DNA from 4 places in the Tumebacillus sp. BK434 genome. Region 2 is predicted to be linked to each of the others. Evidence: predicted binding sites of a transcription regulator. Region 2 holds the regulator's gene; each other region holds the start of a gene.
The links. The regulator LexA, encoded in region 2, represses DNA repair genes until DNA is damaged. The targets are predictions, from matches to a motif close to CGAACATATGTTCG.
Positions count from the first base shown of each region.

Region 1: the regulator LexA is predicted to act here: its motif matches at 1,242-1,255, upstream of EV586_RS00535 (YhjD family protein).
Region 3: the regulator LexA is predicted to act here: its motif matches at 1,562-1,575, upstream of EV586_RS19760 (WYL domain-containing protein).
Region 4: the regulator LexA is predicted to act here: its motif matches at 1,507-1,520, upstream of pcrA (DNA helicase PcrA).

Region 1 covers NZ_SLXS01000001.1:98,244-101,354, reverse strand. Annotated here, with positions in the region: gene rimO (30S ribosomal protein S12 methylthiotransferase RimO) at 1-482, opposite strand, end outside; gene EV586_RS00540 (YajQ family cyclic di-GMP-binding protein) at 618-1,109, opposite strand; gene EV586_RS00535 (YhjD family protein) at 1,292-1,645, shown strand; gene EV586_RS00530 (hypothetical protein) at 1,651-2,019, shown strand; gene EV586_RS00525 (helix-turn-helix domain-containing protein) at 2,074-2,892, opposite strand; gene EV586_RS00520 (DUF3388 domain-containing protein) at 2,931-3,111, opposite strand, start outside.
Region 2 covers NZ_SLXS01000001.1:696,299-699,409, reverse strand. Annotated here, with positions in the region: gene glnA (type I glutamate--ammonia ligase) at 49-1,383, shown strand; gene lexA (transcriptional repressor LexA) at 1,467-2,090, opposite strand; gene fabG (3-oxoacyl-ACP reductase FabG) at 2,317-3,057, shown strand.
Region 3 covers NZ_SLXS01000013.1:15,626-18,736, forward strand. Annotated here, with positions in the region: gene ychF (redox-regulated ATPase YchF) at 1-357, opposite strand, end outside; gene EV586_RS19750 (DUF3892 domain-containing protein) at 486-749, opposite strand; gene EV586_RS19755 (hypothetical protein) at 813-1,073, opposite strand; gene EV586_RS19760 (WYL domain-containing protein) at 1,253-1,483, opposite strand; gene EV586_RS19765 (molybdopterin-containing oxidoreductase family protein) at 1,639-3,111, opposite strand, start outside.
Region 4 covers NZ_SLXS01000002.1:623,849-626,959, forward strand. Annotated here, with positions in the region: gene rseP (RIP metalloprotease RseP) at 1-118, opposite strand, end outside; gene EV586_RS07035 (AAA family ATPase) at 267-1,427, shown strand; gene pcrA (DNA helicase PcrA) at 1,570-3,111, shown strand, end outside.

The DNA of each region.
Region 1 (3,111 bases), 600 kb from region 2:
CCTTCCGCGATCTTGATATACGCAGAAGAGCCTCCTGTCGTATGCACGCGCGGGGTGGATTCGTCATAGAGGTAGATCGGGTTCTCCGCCGAGAAGTAGCGCGGGCGGTTGCCGGTCTGCGCCTCTTCGATCAGCTCGTCGATCCGGATCAGATCCTGGGTGCCGACGATCCCGTCAATCTCCGGAATTTCGGTCATCAATTCATCCTGATAGCGCTGAGCCATGCAGCCGGCGACCAGAACAGATTTTACATGGTGTGTTTCTTTCAATTGCGCCATGGTCAGAATCGTCTCGACCGATTCAGCCTTGGCATTGTCGATAAAGCCGCAAGTGTTGACGACAACGACATCTGCATCATCCGGGGAGTCGACAATTTCATACTCTTTGCCTTTGACAATCCCCATCATGACTTCCGAATCTACGAGATTTTTTTCACAACCGAGCGTCACGAAGTGTACTTTTTGTATGGTTTTCTGTGTCACTAGCCTATCCTCCAGAGCCTAAGCGAAGCTTGGCATTCTGCACTCAAGTATAAACGAATGCGGAAATGGTGTCAAAAGTAAAGGAAGAAGACTCCGCAGCGGGCAGAGTCTTCCTCATCGGTTTGAAGCCGGATGTTAGCGGTAGTTGTTAAACTGCAGGTCGACCGGAACATCCGCCTCTTTCAGCAGTTGGATCACCGCTTGCAGATCATCGCGGCTCTTGCCGGAGACGCGAACCGCATCGCCTTGAACGGACGCCTGAACTTTGATCTTCGAGTCCTTGATCAGCTTGACGATCTTCTTCGCGTTGTCCTGATCGATGCCTTGCTTGATCTTGACAGACTGGCGCACGGTGCCGGCAGCAGCCGGCTCCACCTTGCCGTAGTTGAGCGACTTCAGCGAGATGCCGCGCTTGATGATCTTGCTTTCGAGGATGTCAACAACGCTTCTCAGCTTGCCTTCATCATCAGATGCGAGCACGATCTCTTCCTCTTTCAACTCGATCGAGCTCTTGCTGCCTTTAAAGTCAAAGCGGGAGGTCATCTCCTTGCTCGCTTGGTTGACTGCGTTGTCCAGCTCTTGCATGTCCACTTTAGACACAACGTCAAAAGACGCGTCTTTCGCCATCTGTAGGTACCTCCTGTCCCAACAATCTATCTCCCCAATTATAACACAAAGCGCCGCACATTAAGCGCCAAAAAATCCCATAACAAAAATTCGACTTCGCGCTTTTAAAATGGCGAACACGGTGTTAGAATACGAACATATATTCCCGGAACGTTTGTTCTGATTTTGAGGAGGCCGATGCGATGACCGACGGATTTGATCCGCTCTCCACGGTAAAGGAAATCCTCATCCTCCATCTGCTCCGCCAGCATGTCGAAGCAGACCTCGGCAGAATCCGCGCCTTGGCGCTTCATCTGGGCAAGGCTTATGTCGAACGGCTGGAAGCGTACCATGCCGGCCTGCTCAAGCGGATTGGCGACGCGAAGCGGCTCTTGAAACGACATGGCGTGCGCGTGATCCAACAGGAAAAAAGCAGTCTGGATTTTCAGATCACCTACGTGGAGCGGGGATATGAAATCAGGCACTGCTTTCTGCTGGCAACCTTGTATGCGGAAAGCCAAGAGCGGTTTTTGCTGGATTTTTGGGGTGGGAGGTGATGAGGATGAAAGGAAAAGAAGACTTGCAATTGGCCCGTGCGCTCGATCAGCTCAGCGTGTACTTTTACGCGATCGGCGTGCCGTTTACGCTGGTCGATCTGTACCGGTTAGCCTATGGTGCGGCATGGGAGGAGATGCCGGGTGCGCTGTGGCTGGAGTTTTTGGCCGATGACCCGCAGGTTCGGGCCGGGCGGGATGAATTTTATTCGCTGCTGACGATCTTCAAGACGCTCGACGACAACGGGCTCACCAAGCTGCTCGACGTGATCGCTGAGGAGACAGAACGGCTGGGGATCGGCATGGGCATCCTCAAGCCCGGGCGCAATACAGGCCGTCCTCCCCGTCTCGATGACGGCGGAGAGGACGAATCCTGATGCGGCCGAATCCCCTTTTCTTCTGCCTTTCCGGTTTTGTAAGGACTCGTCTGGTTACGACTTCAGGTTGAACAAGAACGTATAGCCGCCGAGGATCTGTTCGATCTGCACCGGCTGCTCGTTGACTTTGACGGTGAGGTACTTGGATGCCCCCGTCTGCATCGAGATCGCTTGTTTCGCCTTCCAGGTGCGGGTCTCACCCTTTTTGACGATGCCCGACTCCAGCACCTTGCCATCTGCTGTGACTTGCATCCAGCAGTCGTTCGATGCGGCGAGCACCACCGTCATTTCGTTGGTGCCGGATACCTGATAGGTGGTCTGCGTCCCGGCTTTTTGCACCTGCTGTACCACCGTCGTCTGCTTTGGCGGCTCCTCTTTCGGCGGAGTGGTCGGCGTCGTAGCGGGCGTCTGCGGATTCGCTGGCGGCTTTTGCTGTTCAGCCGTCTTGACATCCGCCTTTTCGTTGCTGACCTGCTGCTGGTCGTCTCGGTTCACGTACAGGGCGTACGCAGCCGACAGCGCCACGAGGATCGCGACGGCGATCGCCACCTGCGGAAGCAGGCGCGGATTGAACGAAGCGGGCTTGCCGAGGCTCCTGCTCTTTTGCGCGACGCGCACCGGTTCGACCTGCGCATCGCTTTTCTCTGCAGACAGTCCGTAGCGGTCGAGCATCTCCTGGCCGTCCACCTCCAGGAAATCACAATAGCTTTTGATAAAGCCGCGAACATAGACTACACCCGGCATTGCCGACAGATCGCCCGCTTCGATCGCTTCGAGATAGCGGGTGCGGATCTTGGTCGCCTGCTGGACATCATTCAGCTGATAGCCTTTTTCCTCGCGGATTCGTTTGAGCTCAGCTCCGAGTTCCTGCACGTTGTTACCTCCTTCGAGACTATGCTGCCCTTTCCTTGCTAACTGATATCGAAGGATGAAAATCCGGTCTGAATCATCTGGTAGGAGATCTCTTCTTCCGGCGAGTTGCGCAGCTCGATAATCCGGTCGAAATGCTCCCAGCCAAACTCTGTCTCCCGAACAAAGATATCAGGGTGTTCAATCACCTTCGGCGCCGGCAGCCGCATGATTTCGCGGACG
Region 2 (3,111 bases):
TAGAGCATTCATTCCGCAGAGGATGGAGCCTGAGGAGGAGAACCAGAAATGAGCTACACTGTAGAAGACGTCAAACGCATGGCCAAAGAAGAGAATGTTCGTTACATCCGCCTGCAATTCACCGACTTGCTCGGCGTGATCAAGAACGTAGAGATCCCGGTCTCTCAACTTGACAAGGCTCTGGATAACAAAATGATGTTTGACGGCTCCTCGATCGACGGCTTCGTCCGCATTGAAGAGTCCGACATGTACCTCTACCCGGACCTCAACACCTGGCTGATCTTCCCGTGGGAAACGGAGAAAGGCTACAAGGTAGCCCGCCTGATCTGCGACATCTACATGCCGGACGGCACCCCGTTCCCGGGCGACCCGCGCTCCACGCTGAAGCGCGCGCTGGAAGACGCAAAAGCGCTGGGCTTTGACACGATGAACGTCGGTCCGGAGCCGGAATTCTTCCTCTTCAAACTCGACGAAAAAGGCAACATCACCACCGAAGTCAACGACCAAGGCGGCTACTTCGACCTCGCACCGGTCGACCTCGGCGAGAACTGCCGCCGCGAGATCGTGCTGACGCTGGAAGAGATGGGCTTTGAGATCGAAGCTTCCCACCATGAAGTTGCAGTCGGTCAGCATGAGATCGACTTCAAATACACCGACGCTGTAACTGCAGCGGACAACATCATGACATTCAAACTGGTCGTCAAAACGATCGCCCGCAAGCACGGCCTGCATGCAACCTTTATGCCGAAGCCGATCTTTGGCATCAACGGTTCCGGTATGCACTGCCACATGTCCCTGTTCCAAGGCAGCACCAACGCATTCTACGATGAAAGCGACGAGCTCGGCCTGTCTCAACAAGCGAAGCACTTCCTGGCTGGCATTCTGCTCCATGCACGCGGCTTTGCAGCGATCACCAACCCGACCGTCAACTCCTACAAGCGTCTCGTTCCGGGCTATGAAGCGCCGTGCTACATCGCATGGTCGGCGAAGAACCGTTCGCCGCTGGTGCGCATCCCGGCCTCCCGCGGCCTGTCCACCCGCGTCGAAGTTCGCAACCCGGACCCGGCTTGCAACCCGTACCTCGCGCTGGCTGCGATGCTGCAAGCGGGCCTCGACGGCATCCGCCGCGAGCTGAAGCTGGTCGATCCGGTCAACCGCAACATCTACGTGATGAACGAAGAAGAGCGCCTCGAAAACGGCATCCTTTCGCTGCCGGCTTCCCTGAAAGAAGCGATCGACGAGCTGCTCGCAGACGAAGTTATCGTCAATGCGCTGGGCGAGCATGTCATCGCGCACTTCGTCGAAGCGAAGCAAATCGAATGGGATATGTTCCGCACCGCCGTCACCGAGTGGGAGCGCAACCAATACCTGACCACGTACTAAGAGCGATAAGCCCCTCATCTCGGCGAGATGAGGGGCTTTTCTATGCATGAAAAAACCCGCCCGGAAAGGGCGGGTTACGTATTTTACATGATCTCGCGGAAAACGCCGATCACTTTGCCAAGGATGGTGACATTGCGGTAGCGCATCGCGTCCATGGTCGGATTCTCCGGCTGCAAGCGGATGTGGTCGGCCTCGCGATAGAAGCGCTTGACGGTCGCTTCGTCGTCTTCGGTCATCGCGACGACAATCTCGCCGTTGTGGGCGGTGGACTGCTGGCGGACGATGACGAGGTCGCCGTCGTAGATGCCGGCATCGATCATCGATTCGCCGACGACGTTGAGCAGGAAGACGTTGTTATCACCGACAAAGCGGGTCGGCAGCGGGAAGTAGTCTTCCACATTTTCGATCGCGGTGATCGGCATCCCCGCCGTGACGCGGCCGACGATCGGCGCCATCACGGTCGAGTATTCAAAGCGGGAATCGGACGCTCCCTCTTCATCGAGCACCTCGATGGCGCGCGGCTTGGTCGGGTCGCGGCGGATCAGACCCTTCTGCTCCAAGCGGGCCAGGTGGCCGTGGACGGTGGAACTGGATGCAAGGCCGACCGCTTCTCCGATCTCACGCACCGATGGCGGATACCCCTTGTCTTTGACTTCTCGTTTGATAAAATCCATGATTTCCTGTTGCCGCTTGGACAGCTTGATCATTGCAGAATACACTCCTTGACTACATGGTATGAGAACTCTATGATGATGGGAAAATATGTTCGCAGATTCGATGTTGAAAAAATTATACCACAGCTTGGTAACAGATACAAACGTAAGTTCTTATTTCCGACATTCTTCCGATTTTTCGGACAGGTGCAACTGGCATGTAACAACGAATGGTATAATTCGATCAGCAGAACAGGCTCAACATGGAGGGAGAACGCATATGCGCTTACAAGACAAGACAGCAATCATCACCGGCGGAGCGAACGGCATCGGCAAGGAGACGGCCATCCTGTTCGCACAGAACGGGGCGAAGGTGATCCTCGCCGATTTTGATGAAACGAACGGCGCGCTTGCCGTCGAAGAACTGCGCGGGCTCGGCGCAGAAGCTCATTTTGTAAAAGCGGACGTGTCCTCGTCCGAAGACGTCGAGCAGATCGTGGCCGCCGCGCTCGAAAAGTTCGGCCGCGTCGACATCCTCGTCAACAACGCCGGGATCACCCGCGACGGCTTCCTCGTCAAGATGGAACAGGAGCAGTGGGACCAAGTGATCGGCATCAACCTGACCGGCGTCTTCCTCTGCACGCAGGCGGCCGCCAAGGTGATGATGGCGCAGGGCAGCGGCGTGATCCTCAATGCCGCATCGGTCGTCGCCCAGTTCGGCAACGTCGGCCAGACCAACTACGCGGCGACCAAGGCGGGCGTCGTCGGCATGACCAAGACATGGGCGAAAGAGCTCGGCCCGAAAGGCGTGCGCGTCAACGCGGTCGCACCGGGGTTTGTCGCCACCAACATGACCGGCAAAGTGCCGGAGAAGGTGCTGCAGGCGATGCAGATGCAGACGCCGCTGCGCCGCCTCGGCCAGCCGCGCGACATCGCCAACGCCTACCTGTTCCTGGCGTCCGATGAAGCGAGCTTTATCAACGGCGCAGTGCTGGCGGTCGACGGAGGCTTGAGCTTCTGATGAGGATGGCGCGGTTTCCATGGCTGGGAGGCCGCGTCCGGCATCATGCCGGGC
Region 3 (3,111 bases), on a different contig from region 2:
CACGCCGCCGGAGACGTGCGTGATGTTGGAGTCTTCGAAGCAGCGGACGACATGCGCGATCGCGTTCACTTCACGGATGTGGCCGAGGAATTTGTTGCCGAGACCTTCGCCTCGGGAAGCGCCTTCGACCAGGCCCGCGATATCTACAAATTCAAATGCGGTCGGCACGACTCGGTTCGGAACGACGATTTCCGTCAATTTTTGCAAACGTTCGTCCGGCACTTCGACCACACCAACGTTCGGGTCAATCGTACAAAACGGGTAGTTTGCCGCTTCGGCGCCCGCTTTTGTAATCGCGTTAAAAAGAGTTGATTTGCCGACGTTCGGCAATCCTACAATACCAACAGACAAAGCCATCTGGCTTACACCTCCAAAAGTATTCCAACCTCTATTATAGCAAATCCCTAGAGATTCCACTAATGTTCCACGTGGAACAAGAAAAAAGTTCTCCCGCCTTGGTAGCGAAAGAACCTCTGTGGTCAGAATTACTGAAGAGACTCTCCCTCGTGCATCGCTTCTGCAAAAGACGGGAGCATGTCCAAGTTGTTCCCGGTCTCTGGCTGGCCGTCCCCGGTGGAGTTGGCAATCGTCCAATTGCCTTCCTTGTCCAGAGACGTAATCGAGTCAAATTTCCCTTCGGCCGCTTCCTGCATCGCCTGCTGAATGGAAATCACCCGCCCGGTATGTGTCATCACTTCCGCAATGTCCCCGTTCTGGTCCTTGTTGACGGCGATGATCTTTTCACCCATGGTCCACATCCCTCCTTATGCTTCAGGATGCACGAGAGAGAGGTTGTCTATCCGCAGTGCGGACTATGCCCTCCGTCTGCTCTTCAGCAACTTAATCTGGGCATCCAGTTTCACAATCTGGAAGTCAATCACCTCGCACTGCATGTCCGATTTCCGGTTCGGGCGATTGATGACTTCTCTGTAGTAGGAGTTAAATTCTGTAAACCGTTTCTCAAGGCGTTCAAAACCCTCCGTGAACACCCGCTCCAAACGAATATAGCTCTCTCTGTACTCTTGCAAAGCGATTTCTAAGCGGTCCCCTGGCTCAACACGCTCTGTGCTCACAATGATACCTCCTTGGGGGATGAAGAAAAATTGGGTTGACCCTCAGGCGAGGGTCACGTACTTGGGTCGGCTGGAGGTATTGCTTTTCTTCAATTAGCAGGTTCATTGTAGCACAGGTGGAGAAGCTCGGTCTTTCCCAAATGCACTTCAAAAGCCATCAAATTTTCGACAGGCTCCCTTTATCTTGTGAGAGGTCTTCGAGCTTGCAGGGAGGCTGCGAGGATCTGATCAGGACGGAAGGTCCGCGGCTTTTTGCGCAGGAAACAATAGGCCTGAATCCCCTCGTCTGTCACGTCGGTCACCTGCACGACACGCTGGGAGATCGCCCCCTTGCTGTCCAGATAGATCAGCGAGACGGGTCGATGCTCGCGCTGTGAAATCTCAATCTCTTTTCTCCCTTGAACTGCCATGCCGTACACCTCCGCTCGAATTTCCATCACGTTCTCTTCTTATTATATACGAACACACGTTCCTTATGCCACAAAAATCGAACATTTGTTCCTAAAAATCTGCAAAAAAATCCCCCCTCCGTTTCCCGGAGAGGAGACCTCTGTCACTCACTCATCTATGCTTTCGCCAAATTGACCAGGCAATCATACTGCGCCGACCCGATTCCCAAGTCGCTGCGGCGGTTCGAGGTCAAGGCATTGAGCGCCGTGCCCCGGTTGCCCCACCAGCCCTCTTCGATCTTGATCGTCCGCTTGTGCTGCCCGGAGACGATCTTCACGTTGCCCAGCACCTCGCCGCGCTCGTTGTACACGCGCACGAGATCGCCATCGGCAAGCCCCGTCTCCTCCGCCACAAACGCCGAGATCTCCACCACCGGACGCTCCGGCATCTTCAGCACGTGATAATACTGCGAATTCAAGGAGCGCCGCGGATGGATCGTCAGCAGATGGTACGGGTACTTCCGCGCCAGCTCCCGATCCCGGCGCGGGCTTTCCACCGGCTCTTCAAAAATCGGGATCGGCGATGCCCCGTCCGCTGCTGCCGCCGATGACGCAAACTCATACTTGCCCGACGGCGTGCCAAACTGAAAATCGGCCCACGCCACCGGCTCTTCATGCGCCTTCAAAAAACCGTCCTGCTGCAGTTTCTCCCGCGTGATGCCGTCCTCCTGCAGCGGAGCCATCGCCTCTTCCATCCATGCGTGCACATCGCGGCCAAATTCCTCGCCAAAGCCCAGCTCGTCGGCCAGCCCCTGCAGGATCATCCAGTCCGGACGCGTCTCGCCACGCGGCTCCACAACCCGGTTCACATAGGCCAGATAGGAGTGCCACATCGACGAGTACATGATGTCCTCTTCCTCAAACACCGTCGTGCACGGCAAGAAGTAATCGGCGATCATCCCCGTGTCATGCAGGAACATGTCGATCACCACTTTGCAAGGAATCGACTCATACGCTGCCAAAGTCTTGCCCGTCTCCGGCAACTGCGCCACCGGGTTGCCCCGCGTCACAAACAGCACCTGTACGGGCTGCTCCGTACCCTGCACCGCCAAAATTTCATCCGCCTGCGTGATCTTCGTGAACGCCCGGTAGTCGGTTCGCGCATCCGGCTTCATCAACTTCCGGTAGTCGAAGCGGTGCACCTGATTCGCATAATGCACGCCGCCGCCGGAGCGTCCGACCTGTCCGCTCATCGCACCCAAGGCGTCGATCAACCGGATCGTGTTGCCGCCGTTGGCGTAGCGCTGCAGCCCGAGCCCCAGCAGCGTCGCCACCGCCTTGCCGGAGCCGTAGCGCTCCGCCAGCCAGCGAATGTCGTCGGCCGGCACATCGGTGATCTCCGCCGCCTGCTCGACCGTCCATGTTCGCACATACTCAGCAAACGCATCATATCCGATGGCGTGCTCTTCGACAAACACCCGATCGACCAGCCCCTGCTGGAGCAGATGGGCCGCCATCCCCAGCACCAGCGCCCCGTCTGTGCCCGGCCGCGGTTGGAGCTGTCGCGTCGCTTTGCCGCTCAAATCGGTCATCAGCGGGTCGACGATGACCAGCTCCGCCCCGCGGTTCATCGCCCGCTTCAAAAACGG
Region 4 (3,111 bases), on a different contig from region 2:
CGAATCCGACAGCAAATTCATCAACGCGGACGCCGGTGGCACGCGCAGCCCAGAAATGTCCAAGTTCGTGGATGAAGATCAGGAACCCAAGTGCGAGTAGGGCCATTACGATGTTCATTTCGAGTCATCACTCCCATTCATTTCACTCTATAATATGCAGGCAGTAGCATCCGAACATACTTATGAGCCGGATAGACCGAATATTCATCGATTATAACATATATTAGGAAACACTAGAACAGCGCATGCTACATGCAACGCAATGTATGGAAGGAGCGTCCCCCATGTCTGTCCTCACCGTGCTGGTCGGCATCCCCGCCAGCGGCAAATCGACGGTCGCACGCGACCTGACCGCGGCCAACCAAGGCGTCTGGATTCACGCCGACGATGTGAAGAAGGAACTGTTTGGCGAGCAGACGATCACCCGAGACATCAACGACGCGGTGCTGGCTGCCGTCAAAGACCGCCTGACACAGGCGATGGCAGGTGGCCGCCAGGTCGTGCTCGACGCCAAACACCGCGTTCCGAAATACAGAAGACCCTATCTGGAACTGGCGCGCCAGCATGGCTATCAGACTGAGGCCATTTTTCTGAACGTGCCGCTGGAAGCAGCGGTGGCGATGAACGGCAAGCGCCAGGCAGCGGGCGAACCGTCCGTCTCCGAAGCGCAGATCCGCCGCTATGAACGGCTCTTGCAGATCCCGACCTATGCGGAAGACTTCGACCGCATCGAAGTGCGCACCGCCGAAGCGGTGCATGAAGAAGCGGCCGCTTTCTTCCAAGAACACGAAGCCCGGTTCATCAAGCATCCCGTCCAAGTGGTGCGCGAATTGGCAGCGGACGGACGTTTGGAAAAATGGCTTCCCGAGCTCCACCGCGCCATCCCGCTCGACCAGCACAACCCCTACCACCATTTCACCGTCTTCGAACACATCATCAAAGCAACCGAAGTCGTCGCCGGCACGTCGCTGCACATGGTCTGGACGCTGCTTTTGCATGACATCGGCAAAGCCTACCCCGGGATCAAGCAGTTTACCGGCGTCATCAAAACGCCCTACGGCCGTTTCAAAGCGAAAGAGCGCGTCGAGATCGAAAATGGAGCGGACATTCGCGACGGGCGCGATTCGGGCGAGTATTACGTCGTAGAAGGGGAGCAGATCCCCAAAGCGCACATCCAGACCAGCTTGAACGGGCACTTCTACGATCACGAGAACCTCGGCGCGCAGCTGGCGTACCGGATTTTGACGCGCTTTGGCTATGATCACGAGTTTGCCTTGCATGTCGCGACCCTGATCCAATTCCACATGCTGATGCCGCGCGACATCGCCGAGGTCGAACTCTCGCAGATCCGCAAATTCTATGAAAAAACCGGGCCATACGCCGCCGAACTGATGATGGTGCGGCTGGCCGATACGCGCGGCAAATAAACTCGCAAATATGACGCAGCTCATAGACTTTTTTCGCTGCGTCTGTTTTTATTGTCTGTAGATGGTGAGCATAGATATGGGAACTTATGTTTGCTATAATGAGCTTCAAGATGCACTGAGTACTAGACATGAGGTGTTGCACATGTTTTCAATACAAGGCGGAGAGAAGATGCTCGAAGGTCTCAATCCGCAGCAAAAAGAAGCGGTGCTGCATAGCCAAGGCCCGCTATTGATCATCGCGGGAGCCGGTTCGGGCAAGACGAGCGTGCTGACCCGGCGCATCGCCTATCTGATCGGGGAGCGCCGCGTGGCGCCATGGCAGATTCTCGCGATCACCTTTACCAATAAAGCGGCAAAAGAGATGCGCGAGCGCGTCGAGAACCTGATCGGCCCGAATGCGTATGACGTTTGGATCTCCACCTTCCACTCGATGTGCGTGCGCGTGTTGCGCCGCGATGCGGACAAGCTCGGGTACACCAACTCGTTCACCATTCTCGACGCCGGCGACCAGCTCACCGCCGTCAAACAATGCTTGAAAGAGCTGAACATCGACCCGAAAAAGTTCGACCCGCGCGGCTTGCTCGCGATGATCTCCAACGCGAAAAACGACCTGCTGACACATGAGCGCTTCGCCGACACGGTGCGCGAAGGCGACGTGTTCGGCAAGGTCGCCGCCGACGTTTACATCGCCTATCAGAAGAAGCTGAAGGCGAACAACGCGATGGACTTTGACGACCTGATCATGAAGACGGTCTACCTGTTCCGGCACCATGAAGAGGTGCTGTCGTTCTACCAAAATCGCTGGCATTACGTCCACGTCGACGAGTATCAGGACACCAACAAGGCGCAGTATCAGCTGGTGCAATTGCTCGCCCAGAAAAAGCGCAACATCTGCGTCGTCGGCGATTCCGACCAGTCGATCTACGCCTGGCGTGGGGCGGACATCACCAACATCCTCCATTTTGAAAAAGATTATCCGGAGACGACGGTGATCAAGCTGGAGCAGAACTACCGCTCCACCGGCTTCATCCTGCAAGCTGCGAACAAAGTCATCGAAAACAACTCCGAGCGCAAAGAGAAGAATCTCTGGTCGACAAAACCGGAAGGCGAGCTGGTCAAGCTGTACAAAGCGTACGACGAGCACGCCGAAGCGCAGTTCGTCATCCAGCAGTCGCTCGAACACATCAAAGGCGGCGGCAAGCACTCCGACATCGCCGTGCTCTACCGCACCAACGCCCAGTCCCGCGTGATCGAGGAATCCTTGCTGAAATCGACCGTGCCGTACACGATCTACGGCGGCATCAAGTTCTATGAGCGCAAAGAGATCAAAGACCTCTTGGCCTATCTGCGCCTGATCGCCAACCTGAACGACGACCTCTCGCTGACCCGCGTGATCAACGTGCCGAAGCGGGGCATCGGCGACACCACCGTCGGCAAGATTCTCGACTACGCGGCTGCGAATGAGCTGTCGGCCTTCCAGGCCCTGATGGAGATCGAAAACATCGGCATTCGCGGCAAAGCGAACGGGGCGATCAAAGAGTTCGTCCTGCTGATGCGCAATTTTGCTTCGCAGATGCCGTACTTGACGGTGTCCGATCTGACCGCCGAAGTGCTGAAGCTGACCGGCTACCGCAAAGAGCTGGAACTGGAGAAGACTTTGGAAGCGGACGCGCGCTTGGAGAAC